DNA from 2 places in the Leuconostoc sp. BM2 genome. Region 2 is predicted to be linked to the other one. Evidence: predicted binding sites of a transcription regulator. Region 2 holds the regulator's gene; the other holds the start of a gene.
The links. Region 2 encodes LexA, which represses DNA repair genes until DNA is damaged. Its sites were predicted from a motif close to CNAACANNTGTTNG; they were not measured.
Positions count from the first base shown of each region.

Region 1 (4,462 bases), on a different contig from region 2:
GTTATATAATACGGTGTTATTGTTATGAATCGCGACCCATTTTCGTCGTGTTTCTGTAAATAATTGTAAAGAAAGGTTTACACAAAAAAACGGCCTTAGGCCGTCAGCTAATCATTGTATAGCCAAATCCGCGAACCGTTTTCAATATTTCTGGTGATTTGGGATTTGTTTCTAATTTTTCGCGTAAATTACTAATGTGCATATCAACCATGCGACTTTCACCGGTATACTCATAACCCCAAACTGCAGTCAAAATAGTTTCTCGATCAATCACACGGCCCAATCGTTGGGCGAAATACAATAATAAATCATATTCACGTGGCGTCAATGCAACACTCTGACCAGCCTTAGTAACAATCTTTTTACCATCGTTGATATTCAAATCTTGAATCGTAATCACTGTTTCTTCTGACTGAACTATGGGTGTTTGTGAGCGACGTAAAACCGCTTTTAATCTGGCAATCACTTCTCTCGGGCTAAAAGGCTTGGTAATATAATCATCTGCTCCAAGCTCCAAACCAAAGACACGGTCAAATTCGTCTCCTTTAGCTGTCACTAAAATTACCGGTGTTGTGATTTTATCCTGACGAATTTGTTTTAAAACCGTCATGCCATCAATGTTCGGTAACATCAAATCTAGTAAAATTGCATCAAATTGTTCTGATTTTGCTAATTGATAAGCTGAGTTACCATCTCCTGCTGTTGTAACTTCGTACCCGTTTTGTTCCAAATTATATTGTAACAGCGTTGAAATTGCTACTTCATCATCGACAACCAATATTTTAGTCATGTTAATCTCCAAGGAATCTATTATCTGCATTGTAACAAAAAAAAGAAAAACGCCCTAGCGTTTTTCCGAAATGTTTACATAACTTATACAATTGGTTCATCTGTTAGATCATCATCAATGCCCAAATCCAAGTCTGCAGTTTGACTAACCGCACCATCCTTTTCTTCAGGCACATCTGAGGTTGTAGTAACATTGTCGCCATCATTATTAATACCGTATGCTTGCCGAACCTTAACATAAAGTTCTTGTCTCAAATCAGCATGATCAGGATCATCAAGGTAATCCTTAGCTTTTTCTCGACCTTGACCAATTCGTTCGCCCTCATATGCATACCAAGCACCAGCTTTATCAACAATATCCTGATCAACTGCTAAGTCTAAAATTTCACCAGTCTGTGAAATTCCCTTACCATACATAATATCTACTTCTGCTACCTTAAACGGCGGCGCAACCTTATTTTTTACAACCTTAACTTTCGTTAAATTACCGGTCACATCAGTACCATCTTTAATTTGTGTCGAGCGACGAACCTCTAGACGAACCGTTGAATAAAACTTGAGTGCGCGACCACCAGGTGTCGTTTCAGGGTTACCAAACATTACCCCGACCTTTTCTCTAATTTGGTTAATAAATATAGCAATGGTCCCTGTACGATTTAGCGTACCAGCAAGTTTTCTTAATGCCTGACTCATTAAACGTGCCTGAAGACCGACGTGTGCGTCACCCATTTCACCTTCAATTTCGGCTCTAGGGACCAGCGCAGCAACAGAATCAATCACAATCATATCAACCGCACCAGATTGAACTAATGCATCAGCAATTTCTAGACCTTGTTCACCCGTGTCAGGCTGAGAAAGCAATAGCTCATCTTTTTTAACGCCTAAAGCCTCTGCATACTTAACATCCAAGGCATTTTCAGCGTCAATATACGCTGCTGTGCCTCCCTGCTTTTGCACCTCAGCAACAGCATGTAGCGCAATCGTCGTTTTTCCAGAAGATTCCGGTCCATAAACCTCAATAATACGACCCTTAGGATATCCACCAACTCCCAACGCGATATCTAACTTAACAGATCCGGAAGGAATTGTTTCCACTTGCGTCAGCGCATTGTCTCCTAAAGTCATCACTGAGCCCTTACCAAAATTTTTTTCAATTTTTTTTAGCGCTTCATTTAATGCAGCCTGACGGCCATCCTTTTTAGCTTTGTCATCTTTTTTTGTCGTCTTTTTTGTTATCATGCGGCAAACTCCTTTTATCTTACTTGATTAGTGTAACTGTTTCTAGAATCAAAAGCAAGTCTTTTTCGAACATTTGTTCGTTATCTTTTGTTCATACTTTGTTATACGAAAAAAGCGCTTCAAGCGCTTTGAAAACGTACTATAAACCATCTGAGAAAACAACTCTATTTTGCCAAAAGTAGTCTAATCCAGAATATATCGTGAATATTACCGCTACCCACAATAAGATGTCTCCAATTGGAAAGCCAATTGTGGCAAACGGTGCATTGTGAATATACAAAAAGAAAATAGCAAACATTTGAGAAAATGTTTTTATTTTGCCGGGCATTTGCGCTGCCAACACTTGACCATTATTTTCAACAATTAGTGTCCTTAAACCAGTAATAGCCAGTTCGCGAATCACAATAACTGCTGTCATCCATGCCGGTACAACGCCAAAGCTGGTTAGAAAAATCAATGCTGTCATTACCAACAGTTTGTCCGCCAACGGATCTGCAAACTTGCCAAAATTGGTTACTAAGTGCTGACTGCGTGCAATTTTGCCATCTAGAAAATCCGTGATTGCAGCACTTGCAAATACAATTGCTGCAATTAACCATGTGGTGGGCACTGTAGTACCCGCCAATTTCACATTTCCCCAATCCAACGGCAATGTTAATAACAAGATAAAAATTGGAATTAAAATAATACGAAAAACTGTTAATTTATTAGGTAAATTCATGAAAAATCCTTCTATTTATTTAGATTAAATAAAACATTCCAAAAGGCAGTAGTAGCACCATCCACTGGCACAGTTTCACCGTCCACAGTTAAAGTTGCGTTGCTAACATTAGTAAATTGTACATTGAAAGAAGTTGTACCAGATGGAATCTCTACTGTTTTATCATTACCAGCCGAAACTGTCTCATTTAATAATATATTGCTATTGCCATCACTAACCTTAACAGTTGTCCCGGTACTCTGTGCCTTAATCACAACAGTATGCTTTTTTGTGCTCTCGTTAGATAAATTAAAAATGGTTGTTTGTAGACTTGTATTTGTTTCGGGAGAGCCTAAATCCAACTTTTTCTTGCTGGAAGAGGAAGCAGAGGACGAAGAACTTGATTTTTTTGACGATGTAGCATTTGACGAAGATTTCGGTACAGCCGAAGACGAAACTGAAACATTCCCACTATCACTGTTTTGTGATGTACCAGTACCAACATGAGTCAAAACAAACCAAATCACTGCCAATGCAATCACAATCAACAAACCAATCCAGATTGTCGGCATAAAATTGGACAGTCTTGACTTGGCCGTCATTGTATGATCAATACCAGCGCGCATAATACCATCATCATCTTGGTGCGCGCGACTCAAATCACTACTACGTGAAATCGACACTGGTGGTTTTTCTCCCAAAACCTCATCTGGGTGTAAACCAACTGCTAAAGCATATTGACGAATAAAAGCACGCACATAAAAATCACCCGGTAGAACGCTGAGATTATTTTCCTCAATCGCAACCAAATAACGACGTTGAATCTTGGTGATATTCTGAATATCATCCAATGATAAATTTTTAGATTGGCGAGCAGCTTTTAATTGTTCACCAATTTGATTTGTTAATGTTTCACTCATAAATGTCCTAAAACCTATTTTTGCAACACAAACCGTTGCAGTACAGCATCCTGAAAAATTATATCGGCTGTTACAAGAATGTCATCAAATGTTAAATCTTGTAACAACTCTATCTTATCAAAAAGATTAGCCCCAGACAAGGCATCATCTCCTCGAAGTGCAATGTTTTCAAGTGAATTTAGACGTTGTATACCTTCACCAATGGTTGCTCGTTTAAGTTGTTCAAAATTATGGGCTTGATTCTTCAACGCGCTGCGATATTGATTAATTTGCGTTTGAATTGCCTTTTCTAACGCCTGATAAGCTGTCGTTTCCGCGAAGATACTAATAAATTGATATTCACGTATTAAATCAAAAGATGTGTCAAATTCTGAATCAATAATACCTTTATTATACAACTTTTGATACCAATCCGTCTGCTCACCAAAGAGTAAATCCAACATTAGATCAACCGCTAAAGTACGTTTAGTGACGATTGTACCACGCAACGGCTTGCCATTAATGCGAATACCAAACGCAACCTTGGGCCGTGAAATATTAAACTGACGTGTATCAGACAGATTAACCGCTGGTTGAAGATTTGGCGTCAAGCGTGTGACTGATGAAGAGTTGCTTGCAAAAAGCTGTTGTGTTTGACTAATTGTTTCTAAAAGTTCAAGCTTATCAAAATGGCCAATTACTTGCAGTGTGAGTTGGCTCGGTTGATAAAAGGCATGGTGGACATCATATAGTAATTCTGGTGTAATCGTCGCAATAGATTGCTGTGTGCCGGCTATATCATGCGCCATTGGCGATTCTGGATACATCATAGACA
Region 1 is NZ_MOWQ01000001.1:98,573-103,034, forward strand. Features, by position in the region: gene BMG01_RS00570 (response regulator transcription factor) at 104-790, opposite strand; gene recA (recombinase RecA) at 874-2,028, opposite strand; gene pgsA (CDP-diacylglycerol--glycerol-3-phosphate 3-phosphatidyltransferase) at 2,168-2,749, opposite strand; gene BMG01_RS00585 (RodZ family helix-turn-helix domain-containing protein) at 2,761-3,648, opposite strand; gene yfmH (EF-P 5-aminopentanol modification-associated protein YfmH) at 3,663-4,462, opposite strand, start outside.
Region 1: recA (recombinase RecA) is a predicted target of LexA. The motif match lies at 2,095-2,108, and genes of this name have one in related genera.

Region 2 (20,412 bases):
ACTTCTGGTTTTAATATTGGGGATGTCTTACTGGCACCAGCTTATGGGAATTTGGAAAAACCATTTACCGGTCAAGTTGAAAAGATTTATGATAACGCATTATTAGTTGAAATCACTGAAAATGATCCTGTTGATCAACCAACTGTTAACGAGATGAACCACCGCGCTGTTGTGCGCATGGATGAAGTCGAAGTAATTAAACATGCACCAGCACCAGAAAAGAAAGCTGAAGAAGAGGCTTAAAGCGCTGCCGTGACGAATGTCTTGTGTTTTTGCTAGCTTATCAAACATTAGGCAATTGTGATTGAATTTCCATTTCTTGTATATGACTAGAAATGGTTTTTTAATTTTTTCGGCGAAATAATGCTGTGAATACGGTATAATATAAGTACTATACAATGCGCATGTGCGGCCTATCTTGTTGAAAAATTATTAATTCAAGAACAAATATGTGTCATTATGTGCCTATAAGCATGATTGTAGGCAACAAATTATTAATAAATAAGGATAATATGATGTCAAATAATCAACCTGTCATTGCGGCTTTAGCTGCAGTTTTAACTGATCTTTCAACCGATCAAATTATAGAAAAACTTGAAGCACCAAAGTCATCGGAACTTGGCGACGTCGCTTTCCCAACGTTTACTTTAGCTAAGACATTACACAAGGCACCACAGCAGATTGCCAGTGATATTGTTGCCAAGATTGATCAAAATGGATTTGAAAAAGTTGTTGCCACTGGACCATATGTCAATTTCTTTTTGGATAAATATGCAACCTCAAATCAGACAATCAAGACCATTATTGATTTGAAGGGCGCCTATGGTGACAATGCAAATGGTAATGGTGCTAATGTTACTATTGATATGTCGAGCCCCAATATTGCAAAACCTATGTCAATGGGACATCTAAGGTCTACTGTAATCGGTAATGCGTTGGCTAATATCACTAAAAAAAATGGTTTTAATCCAGTAAAAATTAATCATCTCGGAGACTGGGGAACACAGTTTGGTAAATTAATTTATGCTTACAAAACATGGGGATCAGAAGCTGAAGTTAAAGCAGATCCTATCGCTACGCTCTTGCGTTATTATGTTGAATTTCATGAAAAGGCAAAAGAAGATGATAGCTTAAATGATCAAGGACGTGCTTGGTTTAAAAAATTAGAAGATGGTGATGAAGAGGCACATCAATTATGGCAATGGTTCAGAGCTGAATCATTGAAAGAATTTACACAAATTTACGACCGTTTGGATATCGAATTTGACTCATTTAACGGGGAAGCCTTTTATAACGACAAGATGGATAAAGTGGTGGATATCTTGACCGAAAAAGATATCTTGGTCAAATCTCAAGGTGCCCAAATTGTTGATTTATCAGCCATTAATCCTAATTTGACCCCTGCTATGATTAAGCGGTCCGACGGGGCAACGCTGTATATGACTCGAGATTTAGCTGCAGCCATTTATCGTAAAGAGACTTATGACTTTGCCAAGTCACTTTATGTTGTCGGTGGCGAGCAACGTGAGCACTTCGTCCAAATGAAAGCTGTTTTGTCGTTAATGGGATTCGATTGGGCCGATGACGTGGAACACATCGCCTTTGGATTAATTACCTTTAATGGTAAAAAAATGTCAACTCGTAAGGGAGATGTTGTTTTACTGAAAGATGTTTTGGATGATGCGCATGAACTCGCTTTGAAGCAAATTGAGGAAAAAAATCCTGAATTGCAAAATAAACCACTTGTTGCGGAACAGGTTGGTGCTGGCGCGGTTGTTTTCCATGATTTAATGAATGACCGTACAAACAATTTTGATTTTAACTTAGAAGAAGTTGTTCGGTTTGAAGGTGATACTGGCCCATATGTTCAATACACGAATGCGCGTGCAAAATCTATTTTGCGTAAAGCAAATACTGAGATTGACCCAACCACTTTAAATCTTAATGATGATAGCACTTGGGATATCGTGACGACGTTAAATCATTTTCCACAAACAGTTGAACGGGCGTGGCAGCAACGTGAAGCAAGCATCATTGCTAAATATGCCTTAACATTATCCAGAGCGTTTAACAAATACTATGCTAACTCTAAAATTTTAACAGCAGATGATCAACTCAATGCGCGTTTAGCGTTGGTTCAAGCTGTTTCAATTGTTTTGACAGAAAGTTTACGTTTGCTTGGTGTTAAAGCACCTGAAGAAATGTAAGTAGTTGATTGACACGAGTCTTTAAGGGAGAAATCTATGATTTCAAAACAAAAACGTCAAGAGATGATTCTTGATATTATTCAGCATCAAACGATTGCAAATCAAGAAGATTTACTGGCGCAATTAAATGGCCGTGGTGTTGAAACAACACAAACCACTATTTCAAGGGACATTCGTGCTTTAAATATTGTTCGTCAAAAAGATTCCGTAGGTCAATTGCGTTACCAGCAATTGCAGGAGCCAACAGCCGAGAAACCTGAAAAGGGTTCTACAACAGCGGTCGATGAAGCAATCAAAGAATACGCGTATTTTGCCAAGAGTGTTGAATTTATGACAATTATTAAGACAACAGATGGTAGTGGTAATGCCGTTGCTGGCATTATTGACGATGCAAATCTGCCTGAAGTAGTGGCAACATTAGCGGGATTTAATACAATCTATGTGACGAGTACGACTGCCCAGTCCGCTGAACAATTGGCCAATCATTGGGCAGCGTTGATAGGGTGATGCATGACCTGGTTAAAATCTACAATTAAAAAAATTTGGGATAAACTTGGCCCAATCTGGCATCGTTGGCAATTCGGACGGCTTTTGATTGTGCTATTCATGACCCTCTTTCTTGCAACAAGTGTATATTTGGTTGTTCTGGCCAAAACGGCAAACGTTGAAAATTTAGAGGCGACATTATCAGCAACCACTGAGATATATGATGATGAGGGTAAAAAAGCCGGTGAATTGTACTCACAAAAGGGAACTTATGTCAAGTACGATCAAATTTCGCAAAACATGCGTGATGCAGTGTTATCAATTGAGGATCGTAATTTTTATCACGAACATGGTTTTTCGGTTAAAGGTATTGCTCGTGCAGCACTGATGTACGTTCGTAACAAAGTGACTGGCTCTAATGCAATTTCTGGTGGTGGTTCAACTTTAACCCAACAGTTGGTTAAAAATGCTTATTTGACTCAGGAACAGACATTTACCCGTAAAGCCAAAGAAATATTTTTGTCAATGCAAGTTGAACAAGATTATTCTAAGAACAAAATTTTCACCATGTATTTAAACAATGCGTGGTTCGGTAACGGGGTATGGGGTGTCGAGGATGCCGCTCAGAAATATTTCGGTGTCCATGCTAGTCAATTGACGACAGCGCAGGCAGCCACATTAGCTGGCATGTTAACAAGTCCAGCTCAATTCAATCCAATTGATCATCCAAAAGCGTCAGATGCACGGCGAAACGTTGTATTGGCCACAATGGTAGAAAATAAAAAGTTAACAAAGGCTCAGGCAAGTGCCGCCCAGTCCACAACGACGGTTTTGCATGATACCTATAACGCTTCAGGTGAGTATAAATATCCATGGTTCTTTGATTCAGTTATTAGTGAGGCTATCAAGACATACGGCTTAACAGAGAGCGATGTGATGAATCGTGGTTACAAAATTTATACCACGCTCAATCAAGAAGACCAAACTAATTTACAAAATGATTTTGACAATGATGCTATGTTTAATTATGTGGACAATGCACAAGCTGCATCGATTGTCCTAAATGCAAAAAGTGGTGGTGTTCGAGCCATTGTTGGTGGCCGTGAAGAGACACATACTTTCCGTGGCTATAATCGTGCTAATCAAGCCCTCTTATCACCTGGTTCTACAATTAAACCTATTGTTGTTTATGCACCAGCTTTGCAACGTGGCTATTCGATTGATTCTGAATTGCCAAACAAAGTCATGTCATTTGGTGTAAATGGTAATTTTACCCCAAATAATGCTGGTAACGTCGAAACAGCTGATGTGCCAATGTATTCGGCACTTGAGCATTCTTATAATATTCCCGCAGTTTATTTATTAAATAAGATGGGCGTTTCGGTCGGATATAACAGTGCTATCAAATTTGGTTTGCCATTGACTTCAAGTGATAAAACATTGTCACTAGCATTAGGTGGTTTGTCAAGTGGTGTTTCACCGCAGCAAATGGCTCAGGCTTATACCGCGTTTGCTAACGATGGCGTCATGAGCCAGGCACATTATATTACAAAGATTGTTGATGCCACAGGTAAAGTCATTGTCAATACACCTAAGGCAAAGCAAACACGAGTAATTAGTAGCACGGTTGCTGATAATATGACTAGAATGATGTTGGGCACCTATACGAACGGTACAGGTGTTGGGTCGGCACCGAGTGGCTATACGATTGCCGGTAAAACAGGAACTACTGAAAATTCACTTGATCAAAATAATGCCAATTCGTCAAAAGATTCTTGGGCGATGGCTTATACCAAAGACATTGTTGAAGCAACTTGGATGGGACTAGAAGGAAAGAATGCCCAATCAAATTCTTTGCCACTTGGATTAACATCAACAATGGGACCATTAGTCAAAACATCTCTTGAACAGATATTACCTAATACGAGTCAGTCAACATTCACAGTAACTAATCCAAATGCCACTACAAGCAGTAGTAATAGTTCTTCATCTAGCGATATTTGGGGTACTATTCAGAAAGATTTCAATACTGGCGTGAAAAAGGCAGTTGATGGTGCTGGCAAACTATGGGATACTGTAACAGGACTCTTCGGACAGTAAATACAAATTTAAAAGGATAGAAAAAATGACTGTAAATATTTATGATAATGCCAATGAGATGGCTAAAGTACTAACTGAAACGCAACAATACATTGCTTGGCAAAATGCTTTCAGTGATGTACAAGAAGATGCAACATCTAAAGAATTGTTTGGTGAATTTCAACAGATTCAACATGCGGTTCAGCAAATGATGCAAACGCAGCAACAACCTGATCCGGCAAAAGAAAAAGAATGGGATGCTGTTGCAGCTAAGGTCCAAAATGATGACAAAATCAAGGCGCTAATGGCCGCTGAACAAGCACTTAACACACTTTTAACGGAAATTAATGATATTGTTACCAAGCCAGTTGCTGAGGCGTATGCTAAGCTAAATTAAGCAAAATATTATCACTGGCAGTGACCTGCTGGTGTATTTTGTATAGGGGACAACAAAATGATGAAGTTTATTAAAGAGTGGGTTTTTCCAATAGGGTTTGCTGTTTTATTTGTGGTGTTGATTCGAACGTTTTTGTTTACTGGTGTTAGCGTGAGTGGACCTTCGATGCAACCCAATTTGCAGGATAAAGAATTTGTTTTTTTGAATAAAATTGCATCCTATAAGCGTGGTGATGTGGTTGTGTTTGATGCCCGTCAAGAAGACCCAAGAATTGCAGATGGTGAGAAAGATTATGTTAAGCGTATTATTGGCGTACCTGGGGACACCGTAGCATATCGAAATGGCAATCTATATGTCAATGGCAAACAGGTAAACCAAGACTTCATCAGTGCAAGTGAACGCAAGGAAGGAACAGAAATGTCCTTTGGTACTACTTGGTCGCTTAAAACCTTATCGAGTGGGAATAATTGGCAAGCCAAAGACCGTAATCATACAGCCGTGCCTAAGGGAGAATACTTTGTGATGGGGGATCACCGCTCTGTATCTAATGATGGTCGTTACTTTGGTTTTGTGGACAAAAAGCATATTACTGGAAAAGTGGTTGTACCATTCTGGAATAGCAATAAAGTAGCCAAATCAAATGTTAATCAAGGCAATACAAATTTCTTTGTAAAGTAGTTTGCACTACGAGTAGAAAGATGATACTATAATAACAACAAATGAAACCTTTAACCAGGTCCAGAGAGGCCTGCAAGGATGATAGATACGATTGGTGAAGTGTAGACTTTTACCCAAATTTTCTAGAACCAAGCAGGTGACTAACTTGCTTGGTTTTTTGTATAAAGAGGGAAAATATGCGTAATTTTTTGAATATAAATACACTAAGTGAAAAAAATGTGTTTCAATTAGTTAAACGAGCGATTGCGTTGAAGTCTGGGGACACACCCAAACACTTGCCAATAACGGCTGTGAATTTATTTTTTGAAAATTCAACACGAACGTATAGTAGCTTTCAAATGGCTGAGAATCGTCTTAATTGGCAAAAAATCATTATTAATCCTCAGACAAGCTCAATGACTAAAGGTGAAAGTTTAATTGATACATTGAAAACTTTAAAGGCAATTGGTGTTGATGTTGCAGTCATCAGGCATTCTCAGAATGCTTGGTATAAAAATCTATTGACCGTCACTGGTCATGATTTGCCACAATTAGTTAATGCTGGTGACGGTAGCGGGCAGCACCCTTCCCAAAGCTTATTGGATTTAGTCACAATTTATGAGGAATTTAGTCGATTTAAAGGGTTGAAAATTCGAATTGTTGGCGATTTAGCCCACTCACGTGTTGCACGTTCAAATGCTGAAATTTTGAATAATTTAGGGGCAACATTAACTTTCAGTGGACCAGATAGTTGGCGCCCCGATGATTTTACGACATTTGGCACTTATACAGATATTGATGATAATTGGTCGAATCAAGATGTGGTGATGTTCTTACGTGTACAGCACGAAAGAATTACGCAGACAGAAAATCAATCATTTTCCAGTAGACAATATCACGAGCAGTTTGGGTTGACACAAGATAGATATGAACGATTAAAAAGCACGGCAATTATCATGCATCCAGCACCAGTTAATCGTGATGTAGAAATTGCTGATGAACTAGTAGAAGCACCACAATCTAGAATTTTTGAACAGATGACAAATGGTGTGTTTGCCAGAATGGCTATTTTAGAATATGTAACGGAGAATGATTAATGACAGTTATCAAAAATGCTAAAGTTTTGCTAAATGATGAACTAGTACAACGCGATGTCCAGTTTAAAGATGGCAAAATCGTTGCCATCTCAAAAGTTATCGATGAGACCAACGATCAGTATTTTGACGCGAAACAAGCGTTTTTATCCGCAGGATTAATTGATGTTCATGTCCATTTTCGGGAACCAGGGTTTGAGTATAAGGAAACCATTGCAACTGGTTCTAAGGCTGCTGCGCGTGGTGGCTTTACGACAGTCATTGCGATGCCTAATCTTAATCCAGTGCCAGATAATCCGAAACTATTGGCGGATCAAATTCAACGAAATACCGACAACGGTTTGATTCATATTGCGCAGTATGGCGCTATTTCTGCTAATTTGACGGCAACTAAAATTTCTGATATTAAAGGGATGGCTGAGGCGGGTGCAACCGCGTTTACTAATGATGGCAAAGGTGTTCAGACAGCTGACACCATGTTGCAAGCGATGCAAGCAGCATTATCAGTCAATAAACCGTTAGCAGCTCATCTTGAAGATGATAGTTTATTACACGGTGGCGTTATGAATGCTGGTGCAACGGCACAAAAATTAGAACTGCCAGGCATTACAGGATTGGCTGAAAGCACACAATTAGCGCGTGATTTGGTTCTGGCAAAAGCAACGGGTGTACATTATCATGTTGCCCATATCTCGACGAAAGAATCAGTGGCCTTGGTTCGTATGGCAAAATCAGCAGGAGTTAACGTGACAGCTGAAGTGTCGCCACACCATCTGTTGTTAGCAGATGACGATATTAAAAGTGACAATGCTTTGTTTAAAATGAATCCGCCACTGCGTTCTCAAGCAGATAGAGAGGCCCTAATCTCTGGATTACTGGATGGTACCATTGATATGGTTGCTACTGATCATGCGCCACACGGGAGCGAGGAAAAATCAAAATCATTCCGTGAATCACCTTTTGGAATTACTGGGATTGAAACAAGTTTTCAATTGCTCTACACACATCTTGTTAAAAGTGGTGTGATGACTTTAGCCACACTAATGAAACGCATGGTAGCTTCACCAGCAGAAGCTTTTCAACTGAAAGCACCAACTAATATTGCAGTTGGCGAAGCAGCGGACTTGGCCCTATTTGATTTAGAGCATGAAAGTGACATTACCGTTGATGACTTTGAATCGTTAGGTAAAAACTCGCCTTTTGTTGGTTGGCGAGTATTTGGTAAAACATTGGCAACTTGGGTTGATGGTGAAATAGTTTACGAGGATCAAACAAAATGAAAAAAAGATATTTGGTTTTAGAGAATGGTTCAATTTATGAAGGTGAAGCTTTTGGTGCGGATGTTGACGTGATGGCTGAGTTAGTGTTCAACACAGGTATGTCCGGTTATCAGGAATCAATTACTGACTTATCATACCGCGGCGAAATGATTGTTTTCACTTATCCTTTGATTGGTAACTATGGTGTTAATCGTGATGATTTCGAAAGCCTGCGTCCAGCCGCCTCAGCAATTGTTGTGCATGAAATTGCTCGGCGACCAAGTAATTGGCGTCAAATGATGAGTTTACCGGAATGGGCAGAAAAAAGTGGTATGCCAGGCATTAGCGGTGTTGACACCCGAGCTTTAACCAAAGAGTTACGTGATTTTGGTGTCATGAAGGCTGCGCTAGTAGATGAAGTCAATGAAGAAACATTAAGTGCTCTGAAAAATTTTCAATCGTCAAAAACCATGGTCGCTGATGCCACTACCAAAACGCAATACCAAAATCCAACTGATGGTGTATCAATTGCACTAATTGATTTTGGTTTAAAAAATTCAATTTTACGTTCTTTGGCTAAGCGTGGTGCCAATGTGATGGTTTTTCCAGCTGATGTAGCTGCTGAAACAGTTTTGGCAGCTAATCCGGATGGTATTTTGTTGTCAAATGGCCCCGGGGACCCGCAAGATGCTGCCTATGCTATTCCAACGATTCAAGCACTTGAAGAAAAGGTACCGCTGATGGGGATTTGCTTAGGGCATCAGCTATTTGCCCTTGCAAACGGTGCAGAGACCTATAAATTAAAATTTGGTCATCGTGGCTTTAACCACGCTGTCCGTCATCTATCAAAAGAACGTTTGGATTTCACTTCTCAAAATCACGGTTATGCGGTTGATCGTGATAGCCTAGCTAACACTGATTTAGTGGTGACTCATGAAGAAATCAACGACCACACGGTTGAGGGGTTGCGTTTGAAAAATCATCACGCTTTCTCGGTTCAGTTTCATCCCGATGCTGCACCAGGTCCACACGATGCAGAATACTTGTTTGACGATTTTCTAACAATGATTGCAGATGCAAAAAAGTAGACAACTCAAAATGCCTAAACGTAACGACATCAAAAAAGTGTTGGTAATTGGTTCAGGTCCCATTGTGATTGGGCAAGCAGCTGAATTTGACTATTCGGGTACACAAGCCGCTTTGAGTTTAAAAGAAGAGGGTTATGACGTTATTCTGGTTAATTCTAATCCAGCAACAATCATGACTGACTCAGAAATCGCCGATAAAGTTTATATTGAACCGCTGTCACTTGATTTTATCGAACGTATTTTGCGTAAAGAACGACCAGACGCAATTTTACCAACATTAGGCGGTCAAACTGGCCTAAATATGGCTAAAGATTTGTCTGAAGCGGGCATTTTAGATGACTTAAATATTGAACTATTGGGCACCAAACTTTCGGCTATTGAAGAAGCTGAAGATCGTGAAGAATTTAAGGATTTAATGGAACGTCTACATGAACCAATTCCGGAATCAACAATTGCCACGACGGTTGAAGAAGCTATGGCATTTGCTGACGAACATGGCTACCCTGTCATTGTACGTCCTGCGTACACTTTAGGTGGTACTGGTGGCGGAATTGCAGAAAATCATTCAGAGTTACTAGCGATTGCGGCCAATGGTTTGGAGTTATCCCCAGTTACACAGGTTTTGATTGAGCGCTCAATTGCTGGGTACAAGGAAATTGAATTTGAAGTGATGCGTGATGCAAATGACAATGCGTTGGTAGTGGCTTCAATGGAAAATTTTGATCCAGTCGGTATTCATACGGGCGATTCAATTGTGACGGCGCCAGTTCAAACTTTATCAGACCGTGAAGTTCAAATGATGCGTGACGCAGCTTTGAAAATTATTCGTGCTCTAAAAATTGAGGGTGGCGTTAATATTCAGATGGCGTTAGATCCGAAATCTTACAAATATTACATCATTGAAGTTAACCCACGTGTTTCAAGATCATCAGCTTTGGCTTCCAAAGCAACCGGTTATCCTATTGCTAAGATGGCTGCCAAAATTGCAGTTGGTTTGACACTAGATGAAATTATCAATCCGGTTACTGGTACAACGAAAGCAGAATTTGAACCAGCATTAGATTATGTCGTTGTGAAAATTCCGCGTTGGCCTTTTGATAAATTTAGTTCAGCTGATCGTCGACTTGGCACTCAAATGAAGGCGACAGGAGAAGTTATGGCTATTGGTCGTAACATGGAAGAAGCTTTGTTAAAGGCTGTTCGTTCTTTGGAAATTGGTGCTGTTGGATTTGATGATGTGACCTTTGATAATTTGTCAGATGAAGCGTTGATGCAAGCGCTTATGCCAGCGCGAGATGATCGTTTATTTATGATTGCTGAACTATTACGTCGTGGTATTTCACTCGAAGCTATCCATGATAAAACCTTGATTGATGAATTTTTCTTAGATAAAGTATTGCATATTATTGAAATTGAGCAAGAATTAGCAGAGCATGTCAATGATGTTGATTACTTGCATTATGCTAAAAAGAATGGTTTTGCTGATGCCACGATTGCAAAAATTTGGCACCAGGCAATGTCAGAAATACGACAACTTCGCCATTCAAATCACTTGTTACCTGTGTATAAAATGGTTGACACCGTAGCGGCTGAATTCGAATCGAAAACACCATATTACTATGCTACCTATGAAAAAGAGAATGAATCGGTTGTTTCTGATAAAAAAAGTGTGATTGTTTTAGGGTCAGGTCCCATTAGAATTGGTCAAGGTGTGGAATTTGATTACGCAACTGTACATGCGGTGAAAGCAATTCAGCGCGCAGGATATGAAGCGATTATTATGAATTCTAATCCTGAAACGGTTTCTACGGATTTTTCTGTGTCTGATAAATTGTATTTTGAACCTTTAACATTAGAAGATGTTTTGAATGTGATAGATTTAGAACAGCCTATTGGTGTCGTCGTGCAATTTGGTGGGCAAACTGCTATTAATTTGGCGCAACCGCTCACTGATAATGGTGTTCAGATTTTGGGAACAACGGTTGAAGATTTAAATCGTGCTGAAGATCGTGAAGCATTTGATCAAGTGATTAAACAACTCGCATTACCACAACCAGTGGGGAAAACAGCTACAACTGTTGCTGATGCTTTGAGTGCAGCTCAAGAAATTGGTTATCCAGTCCTCATCCGACCATCTTATGTTTTGGGTGGACGAGCAATGGAAATTGTGTCATCTGACGAAGAACTAAAAGATTATATGCAGCGTGCGGTCAAAGTTTCTAATGATCACCCAGTATTGATTGACTCATACCTCGTTGGTCAGGAAGCCGAAGTGGATGTCCTATCAGATGGTGAAACTGCTGTAATTCCTGGTATTATGGAGCATATTGAACGTGCCGGTGTACATTCTGGTGATTCAATGTCAGTATATCCGCCACAATATTTGTCACAAAAAGTGCAACATGAAATGGTTAACGCGGCCATTAACTTAGCTAAATCATTGAACACAGTTGGCTTAATGAATGTGCAATTTGTTATCCATGAAAATACAGCCTACGTGATTGAAGTTAACCCTCGTGCCTCGCGTACAGTGCCATTTATTTCAAAAGTGACCCATCTGCCATTGGCACAATTAGCTACTCGTGTGATGCTAGGTGAAAAATTGGCTGATATGGGATTTGAGACAGGTCTTGTGCCAGCCGATGACATGGTTCATGTCAAAGCACCCATCTTTTCATTTACTAAATTGCCAGATGTTGATTCATTGCTTGGACCTGAAATGAAGTCAACTGGGGAAGTCATGGGTTCAGATACAACTTTACCAAAAGCGTTGTATAAAGCCTTTGTTGCTTCAAATATTAAGGTACCGCAGTATGGTAACGTGCTTTTCACAGTCGCAGATGCTGACAAGGAAGAAGCGCTGACCCTAGCTCAACGATTTAACGATCTCGGATTTGCAATCTTTGCTACCGCCGGTACAGGTAGTTACCTCGCAGCTAATGCGTTACCAGTCGAAATCTTAGATAAAATTTCAGAATCTGATAACAATTCAGTTGTTGCATTGCGTGAACAAAAGTTGCAAATTGTCATCAATACCACCCAAGCTGATGAACGTGCAGAGAGTGATGGGCGATTAATTCGAAATGCAGCCATCGAAAATGCCGTGCCATTGTTTACGGCACTGGACACAGTTAAAGCGTTTTTGGAAGTCCTAGAGTCACGTAGCTTTACAGTTAAAGAAATGCAATAATAATAAAGAACTAATAAAAACAGCCTGAGAGCTGTTATTAGGAGAAAAAATGAACAATCGTTTAGCAGTCAATTTGCCTGGTTTAAGTCTTAAAAATCCTATTATGCCATCATCTGGTTCAGTGTATTATGGACTTGATGATGTCTACGAAGTCGAGCGTTTGGGCGCTTTAGTTACTAAAACAACCACTCTGGATGAACGAGCAGGCAATCCTCAACCTTGGATTATCAACACGCCCGCTGGTATTTTGAACTCAGTTGGTTTGGCAAATCCCGGTGTTAACAAAGTGATTAAAGAATTTTTACCAAAAATAGCGGAAAAATATAGCAATTTACCGGTGATGTTTTCAATTGCCGGTGAAACAGTGCAAGATTATGTTAGGTTAACAAAATATTTTGATGACATTGACACTGTATCTGCAATTGAAGCGAACTTATCTTGTCCAAACGTTGATCGTGGTGGTATAGAATTTGGTGTGAGTGCTGAATCTGCTGCTGAAGTGATTGCTGCCATGCGACAAGTTACTAAGAAACCAATTTATGCCAAAATGTCGCCTAATGTCACTGATATTAAGCCGATTGTGAAGGCAGTTGAACTAGCGGGTGCAGATGGTTTGGTCTTGATCAATACATTAGTCGGGATGAGTCTTGATTTGGATAAACGTGAGCCGAGTTTAGCGAGAGGAATTGGTGGCTTATCAGGTACAGCTATTCATCCGATTGCTGTACGATTTGTTTATGAAGCAGCGCAAACTGTTGATATTCCAATTATTGGGGTAGGTGGTGTTACGCAAGTTGAAGATGCTTTGGAACTTTTGATGGCAGGCGCATCAGCCGTTCAAGTGGGGTCTGCAATCGCAACCAATCCAACTGTTATGACAGATATCATTGCAGCATTACCAAAGGCACTTGATAAATATGGATTTACGGACGTGACAGAAGTAACGCGAACGTTCAAGAAAAGTTGACTACTAAGGGGAAAAAACATGATAAATCGACCAGTTTTTATTGCATTGGACTTTCCAGATGGTAAAACGGCACTGAATTTTTTAGAACCTTTTAAAAAATTAGACCAAAAGCCGGCGATCAAGGTTGGTATGGAATTATTTTATGCAGAAGGGCCGGATTTTGTCAGAGATTTACGCCAAAAAGGATTTGATATCTTTTTAGATTTAAAACTTTATGACATTCCCAACACTGTTGGCCATGCAGTTGCAAATATTGCAAAATTAGATGTTCAGTATTTAACGTTACATGCGGCTGGCGGGGCTAAAATGATGACTGCTGCAGTTGCTAATAAAGGTCACAACTTAAAAATACTAGCAGTGACGCAATTAACATCTTTTTCTGAAGCTGATGTTCAAGAAATTTCCCAATCGACAGTAACGTTGGCGGAAAGTGTGTTGCACTTAGCAAAAATGGCTGACAACGCAGGTGTGGATGGTACGATTAGTTCGCCTTTAGAAGCTGGTATGATACAAGCTAACACGCAATCAGATTTCTTAACTATCACCCCAGGAATTCGCTTAGCAGGTGATGATGCAAATGACCAAATGCGTGTCACAACCCCTGTCAAGGCAAAACAATTAGGTGCAACGGGACTTGTTGTTGGTCGTTCGATTACTAAAGCTAGTGATCCAGTTGCTGCATACCAACAAGTATTGAAAGAATGGAGTCTTTAAATGACAGATTATGCAAATGAAGTTGCCAATGATTTACTTGAAATTGGTGCGGTTAAATTTTCACCGGAGGCGCCGTTCACATGGGCGTCGGGTATTAAAAGTCCGATTTACACTGATAATCGCATGACAATTGGTTTTCCAAAGGTTCGAGAAAACACTTATTGTGGCTTAACAGAATTAATCAAAGCGTCATATCCTGATGTTGAAATTATTGGCGGTGTGGCCACTGCAGGCATTCCACACGCAGCTTGGGTGGCAGATCAATTAAAAAAACCAATGATTTATGTACGATCAAAACCAAAAGATCATGGTGCAGGTTGCCAAACAGAGGGGGCAAACGTTACAAATCACAAAGTAGTGCTGATTGATGATTTGATTTCAACGGGCGGCTCAGTATTGGCTGCAGCAAAAGCAGTTGAAAAAGAAGGTGGCAATGTTTTGGGCATTGTGTCCATTTTTTCATACGAACTGCTAGCTGGTGTAAAAAATTTTGAAAGTGCTAATCTAACCTTTAAATCGTTGACAACTTATTCACAATTAATGGCATTGGCTGTTAGTCGAGGGGATCTAGCTGCGGACCAGATTGAGACGCTAAACGAGTGGAAAAAGCAACCAGAAAAATGGCAAGCAAACTAAAAAAAAATCGACATTATGTCGATTTTTTTTTAGTATATTGCGTCTCGATAAAGACCAATAACCTTACCAAGAATGGCAACTTGTTTTAGAATAATTGGTGCCATTGCATCGTTTTCAGGTTGCAATCGATAGTGATCTGCTTCGCGGAAAAAGCGTTTTACAGTTGCTTCGTCGTTGTCATTCATTGCAACAACAACGTCGCCATTATCAGCATTTTCTTGACGACGGACAATGACTTTGTCACCATCTAGAATACCAATATTGATCATTGATTCGCCATGAACATTGAGCATAAACAAATCACCATCAAATTGCATTAGGTTGTCAGGAATCGGGAAAAATTCTGTTGCCTCTTCTTCAACGGCCAAAATTGGTGTTCCTGCTGTTACAACACCGAGAACAGGAATTTTACCAGGTGTAATTGAAACACCCAGCATTTCTAGACCAGCATCTGTGATTTCAATGGCACGTGCTCTTGGTTTTGAAGCATCTTTTAAGAGATATCCTTTTTTAACCAAACGCTCGATATGACCATGAATCGTAGAAGAGGAAGACAGACCAACCGCTTCGCCGATTTCTCTAACGGTGGGGGGAAAACCGTTAGTTGATTGGGCCTCATGTATAAATCTTAAGACTTGTATTTGTTTGCTTTCTTGAATAATTGCCATGATGGGGTTCCTACTTAATAATTAGTAACTCAATTATACCCAAAAAACACGAACAAATCAAACACGTGTTCGTTGATTTTAGAAAATGTCAAATAAGTCGCCGTGAAAATTTATAATTTCTTTAGAAACTATATGATTTTTAGTGGATTTCTGTGTAAAAAAAAGCTAAAAAGCAAACTTATTAACTTCACTTTTTAGATGGCATGCACTAACCGGCTGTGATATAATTGTTATCAGACATTCGATGAGGAGAAAAAACATGAGTACAGGACTTGTAATCTTGATTGCAGTTTTGGCCTTGGCGATTGGTTTGGCTGGTGGTTTCTTCTTGGCACGTAGTTCAATGAAAAACTATTTGGCTAAGAATCCACCAATTTCTGAAGAAATGATGAAGTCAATGATGATGTCAATGGGTCAAAAGCCATCACAAAAAAAGTTAAATCAAATGATGGCTCAAATGAAACAGCAAAGTGCAAATGCGCAAAAAAAATAAGCGCTAAGCTTATTTTTTTTGTATTCTTTTAGGATCAATATAGTGCCAATCAGGATTGATTTCATCATCTAGTTTATCAAAAGCTGCTTGCATGATGTCAGTATATTTGGCAATGTTTTCAGCATTCAATTTATCGGCGCGCTCAATGTAGATTGGCTCTCCAAAATTAATTGTGGTATTATGACGTTTAAAGAGCTGGCTAAACTTCACTGGGCCCTGGTATACCGCCGGTACAATTGGCTTTCCGGCCATACGCGCGATTAATAATGAGCCGGACTTCAAGTCGTCACTGTGACGAGAACCTGAAGGAAACATGATTAATGATCTTTTACCACTTTTGAGCTCACGTACAGGGTATTTGATGACACTTGGGCCAACGTTTTCGCGATCAACTGGGAAAGCGCCAGCAGACTTAATGAGCCAAGCAAGAGGCTTGAATTTAAAAAGTTCGATTTTCGCCATGAAAATAAAGTGTTTGGGGTACGCAGCCACCGCGTACCAAACAGGGTCCCACCATGTGCGGTGAGGACCAACTAGGACATAATTGTCCTCTTTAGGTAGTTTGTCGCGGTTCATATAGGTAATGCGGCCGTTGATAGTCCAAATAATAGCCACGGCAACACCACGAAGAAAGTCGTAAAATTTCATATTTATTCACCTCATAAACGAAATCAAATTTAATTTTACCGAGAAAAGGGAAGAAACGCAAATGACAGAGCCAAGTTTAACAGTCGGCGAACGGATTGATGGTTTACCATCTCAAAATATTAGAATTATTCAAAATCCAGATATGTTTTCCTATTCACTTGATGCTATTTTACTAGCACATTTTGCAGATGTTAAAGGTAAAGGCCGGGGACATGCTGTTGATTTGGGTGCTGGCACTGGGGCGGTGGGGTTATTTTATGCGCCAAAAGTGAGTGGCCGCGTCACATTAGTCGAAATCCAGCCTGAATTGGCAGCCATGGCGCAGCGAAGTATTGATTTGAATGGTATGTCTGATCGTGTAAGTGTACTACAAAAGGATATGAAAAATATTTTTGAGGACATCAAACCGGGATCTGTCGAAACTGTGCTCAGTAACCCACCTTATTTTCCTTTAAATGACACCACGAAAACCAATCATGATCATCACTATGAGTTAGCTCGCCACGAATTAACAATCGACTTGCCTAATTTAGCTCAAATTGCTAATAAATTACTGAAAAATAATGGTAAATTCTATATGGTTCATCGACCAGACCGTTTGGCAGATATTTTTGCAGCTTTTGCCAAACGAAAACTTATGATTAAGCGGGTTCAATTTGTCTATGGTAAGGCTGGTCGTGAGGCAAATATGGTTTTAATCGAAGCGATTAAATCAGGACGTCCAGGCGGTGTACGAATTTTGCCGCCGTTGATTGCATACGACGAGACTAATGATTACACACCCGAAATGAATAACATTTTGTATGGCAAGGCTTGGTAATAATGAAAGCATATTTTTTTTACGTTTTATATACTGCTGATGGCTATTTTTATGGTGGTTTTACAGATAATGTCATGCGTCGCTTAGCGACGCACGAAGCGGGAAAGGGTGCTAAATTTACACGTGTTAAGTCCCGCCATCCACTTCAATTGATTTATCAGGAATCATTTGAAACTAAAAGTGATGCATTAAAGGCAGAGGCAGCTTTTAAAAAGCTGACACGACCTCAAAAAGAAATGTTTTTATTGGCACACAAAGTAACTAAAGTATGGCAATAAAGTCCTTGCTAAACATATAAAAATACCGTATAATATATCTTGTTGTGGAAAACAACAAATACACACGACAAACGAGAACACGTAGGTGCAGTAATGTCAGCGTGAACCACGAATTTGTCGGCGGAAAAACCTAGGAGGCCATATCATGGCAGTTATTTCAATGAAAGAACTCCTCGAAGCAGGAGTACACTTCGGTCACCAAACACGTCGTTGGGACCCAAAGATGGACGAATATATCTTTACGGAACGTAATGGTATTCACATCATCGATTTGCAAAAGACAGTTAAGTTGGTTGATGAAGCCTATAACTTCATCCGTAATGCTTCAACTGACGGTGCAAATGTTTTGTTTGTTGGTACAAAGAAGCAGGCTTCTGATGCTATTGCTGAAGAAGCAACACGTGCCGGTCAATATTACATCAACCACCGTTGGTTGGGTGGTACTTTGACTAACTGGAACACGATTAAGACACGTATCCAACGTTTGAAGGATTTGCAAGCAATGGCCGAAGATGGTACATTTGAGCAATTGCCTAAAAAAGAAGTTGTTTTGTTAAACAAGCAACGCGAAAAGTTGGAAAAGTTCTTGGGTGGTATTCAGGACATGCCTGGATTGCCAGATGTTTTGTTTGTCGTTGATCCTAAGAAAGAAGAAATTGCCGTTAAGGAAGCTAACATGTTGAACATTCCTGTTGTGGCAATGATTGACACAAACGCTAATCCAGATGTTGTTGATGTTAAAATTCCAGCCAATGATGATGCTATTCGTGCCGTTCGCTTGATTACTGCCAAGATGGCTGATGCCGTTATCGAAGGTCGTCAAGGTCAAGATTCAGCACCAGAAGACGCATTTGTTGAAGGTGACGAAAATACAGAATCAATCGAAGAAATTGCTAACATTGTTGAAGAAGGCAATAACTAATTATATGATTTAAAAATACCGTTCCTTGCGAACCTGTTTGGGACGCGGAATGGTATTTTAGTATGTTATAATTAAAATACATTAAATTATTTTAGAGGAGCACTATAATGGCAATTACTGCTGCACAAGTAAAGGAACTACGTGATAAGACATCTGTTGGTATGATGGATGCTAAGAAAGCATTGGTCGAAGCTGATGGCGACCTAGACAAGGCAATTGACTTATTGCGTGAAAAGGGCATGGCTAAAGCCGCTAAAAAGGGCGATCGTGTTGCCGCAGAAGGTATGACAGCTGTTGCTGTTAAGGACAATCGTGCTGCAATTATTGAATTAAATTCAGAAACAGATTTCGTTGCTGGTAACGCAGAATTTAACGAATTGTTGCGTGCTGTTGCTAATACAATTGTTGAATTCGCACCAGCTGATGTTGAAGATGCTTTGGCACTTGAAGTTGAAGCTGGTCAAACATTGAACGACAAAATTGTGGGTACAACACAAATCACAGGTGAAAAGATTACTTTACGTCGTTTCACAGTTGTTGAAAAAGCTGACTCAGAAAACTTTGGTTCATATTCACACTTGGCCGGTTCAATCTCTGCATTAGTTGTTGTTGATGGTGCTTCTGAAGCAGCTGCTAAAGATATTGCAATGCACGTTGCCGCTATTGCACCACAATATGTTTCAGATGATCAAGTACCAGCAGAAGTTGTTGCCAAGGAAAAAGAAGTACAATTGGCTTCAGAAGATTTGGCAGGTAAGCCAGACAACATCAAAGAAAAGATGGTTGATGGTCGTATCAAAAAGTTCTTGGCAGAAATCTCATTGTTGGATCAACCATTCGTTAAAAATGGTGATCAAACAGTCGCTCAATTTATTGCTTCACAAAATGGTTCTGTGAAGTCATTTGTTCGCTACCAAGTCGGTGATGGGCTTGAGAAAAAAGTGACAGATTTGGCTGAAGAAGTTGCTAAGCAACTAGGTTAATTGATTTTTCAGTGTGGGATGATTGTTATCTAGTATTGATTAATCTCCATCATTATTTATATGAAAAGCGCGTTATTGTTGATAACGCACTTTTTTTTCGGAATTTTTGCCTGATTTTTGATATAATTGTATAAGCAAATAAAAGAGGTTAGACATGACTGATATTAAGTACAAACGTGTTTTGATTAAGTTGTCAGGTGAGGCTTTGGCTGGTGAAAAGGGACAAGGTATTGACCTTGCCGTTGTGTCAGCTATTGCCGAAGAACTGAAAGAAGTTCACGATTTGGGAACTCAGATTGCAATTGTTGTTGGTGGTGGCAACTTGTGGCGCGGAGAACCAGCTTCTAAAGTTGGTATGGAACGCTCACGTGCTGATTACACGGGTATGTTGGGAACTACGATGAACGCCCTAGTATTGCAAGATGCCTTAGAACGTTCTGGCGTTCAAACACGCGTTCAGACAGCAATTACTATGCAACAAATCGCAGAACCATATATCCGTGGACGTGCCATACGTCATTTAGAAAAGGGACGTATTGTTATTTTCGCCGCCGGTACTGGATCACCATACTTCTCTACCGACACTACAGCAGCATTGCGTGCTAACGAAATCAATGCTGATGCTATTTTGATGGGTAAAAATGGCGTTGATGGTATCTATGATTCAGATCCTAATAAAAACGCTGATGCTGTTAAATTTACAGAATTGACTCACTTGGAAATTTTGCAAAAAGGGTTGAAGGTAATGGATTCAACGGCAAGTTCTCTTTCAATGGATAATAATATGCCATTGGTCGTGTTCAATCTTAATACACCTGGTAATCTC
Region 2 is NZ_MOWQ01000002.1:19,227-39,638, reverse strand. Features, by position in the region: gene BMG01_RS01285 (hypothetical protein) at 1-243, shown strand, start outside; gene argS (arginine--tRNA ligase) at 516-2,207, shown strand; gene BMG01_RS01275 (arginine repressor) at 2,244-2,714, shown strand; gene BMG01_RS01270 (PBP1A family penicillin-binding protein) at 2,718-4,793, shown strand; gene BMG01_RS01265 (YlbF family regulator) at 4,819-5,169, shown strand; gene lepB (signal peptidase I) at 5,227-5,847, shown strand; gene BMG01_RS01255 (aspartate carbamoyltransferase catalytic subunit) at 6,024-6,923, shown strand; gene BMG01_RS01250 (dihydroorotase) at 6,923-8,200, shown strand; gene BMG01_RS01245 (carbamoyl phosphate synthase small subunit) at 8,197-9,267, shown strand; gene carB (carbamoyl-phosphate synthase large subunit) at 9,278-12,457, shown strand; gene BMG01_RS01235 (dihydroorotate dehydrogenase) at 12,507-13,424, shown strand; gene pyrF (orotidine-5'-phosphate decarboxylase) at 13,443-14,138, shown strand; gene pyrE (orotate phosphoribosyltransferase) at 14,139-14,774, shown strand; gene lexA (transcriptional repressor LexA) at 14,804-15,442, opposite strand; gene BMG01_RS01215 (YneF family protein) at 15,702-15,935, shown strand; gene BMG01_RS01210 (1-acyl-sn-glycerol-3-phosphate acyltransferase) at 15,945-16,583, opposite strand; gene BMG01_RS01205 (tRNA1(Val) (adenine(37)-N6)-methyltransferase) at 16,645-17,403, shown strand; gene BMG01_RS01200 (GIY-YIG nuclease family protein) at 17,406-17,681, shown strand; gene rpsB (30S ribosomal protein S2) at 17,827-18,603, shown strand; gene tsf (translation elongation factor Ts) at 18,711-19,586, shown strand; gene pyrH (UMP kinase) at 19,741-20,412, shown strand, end outside.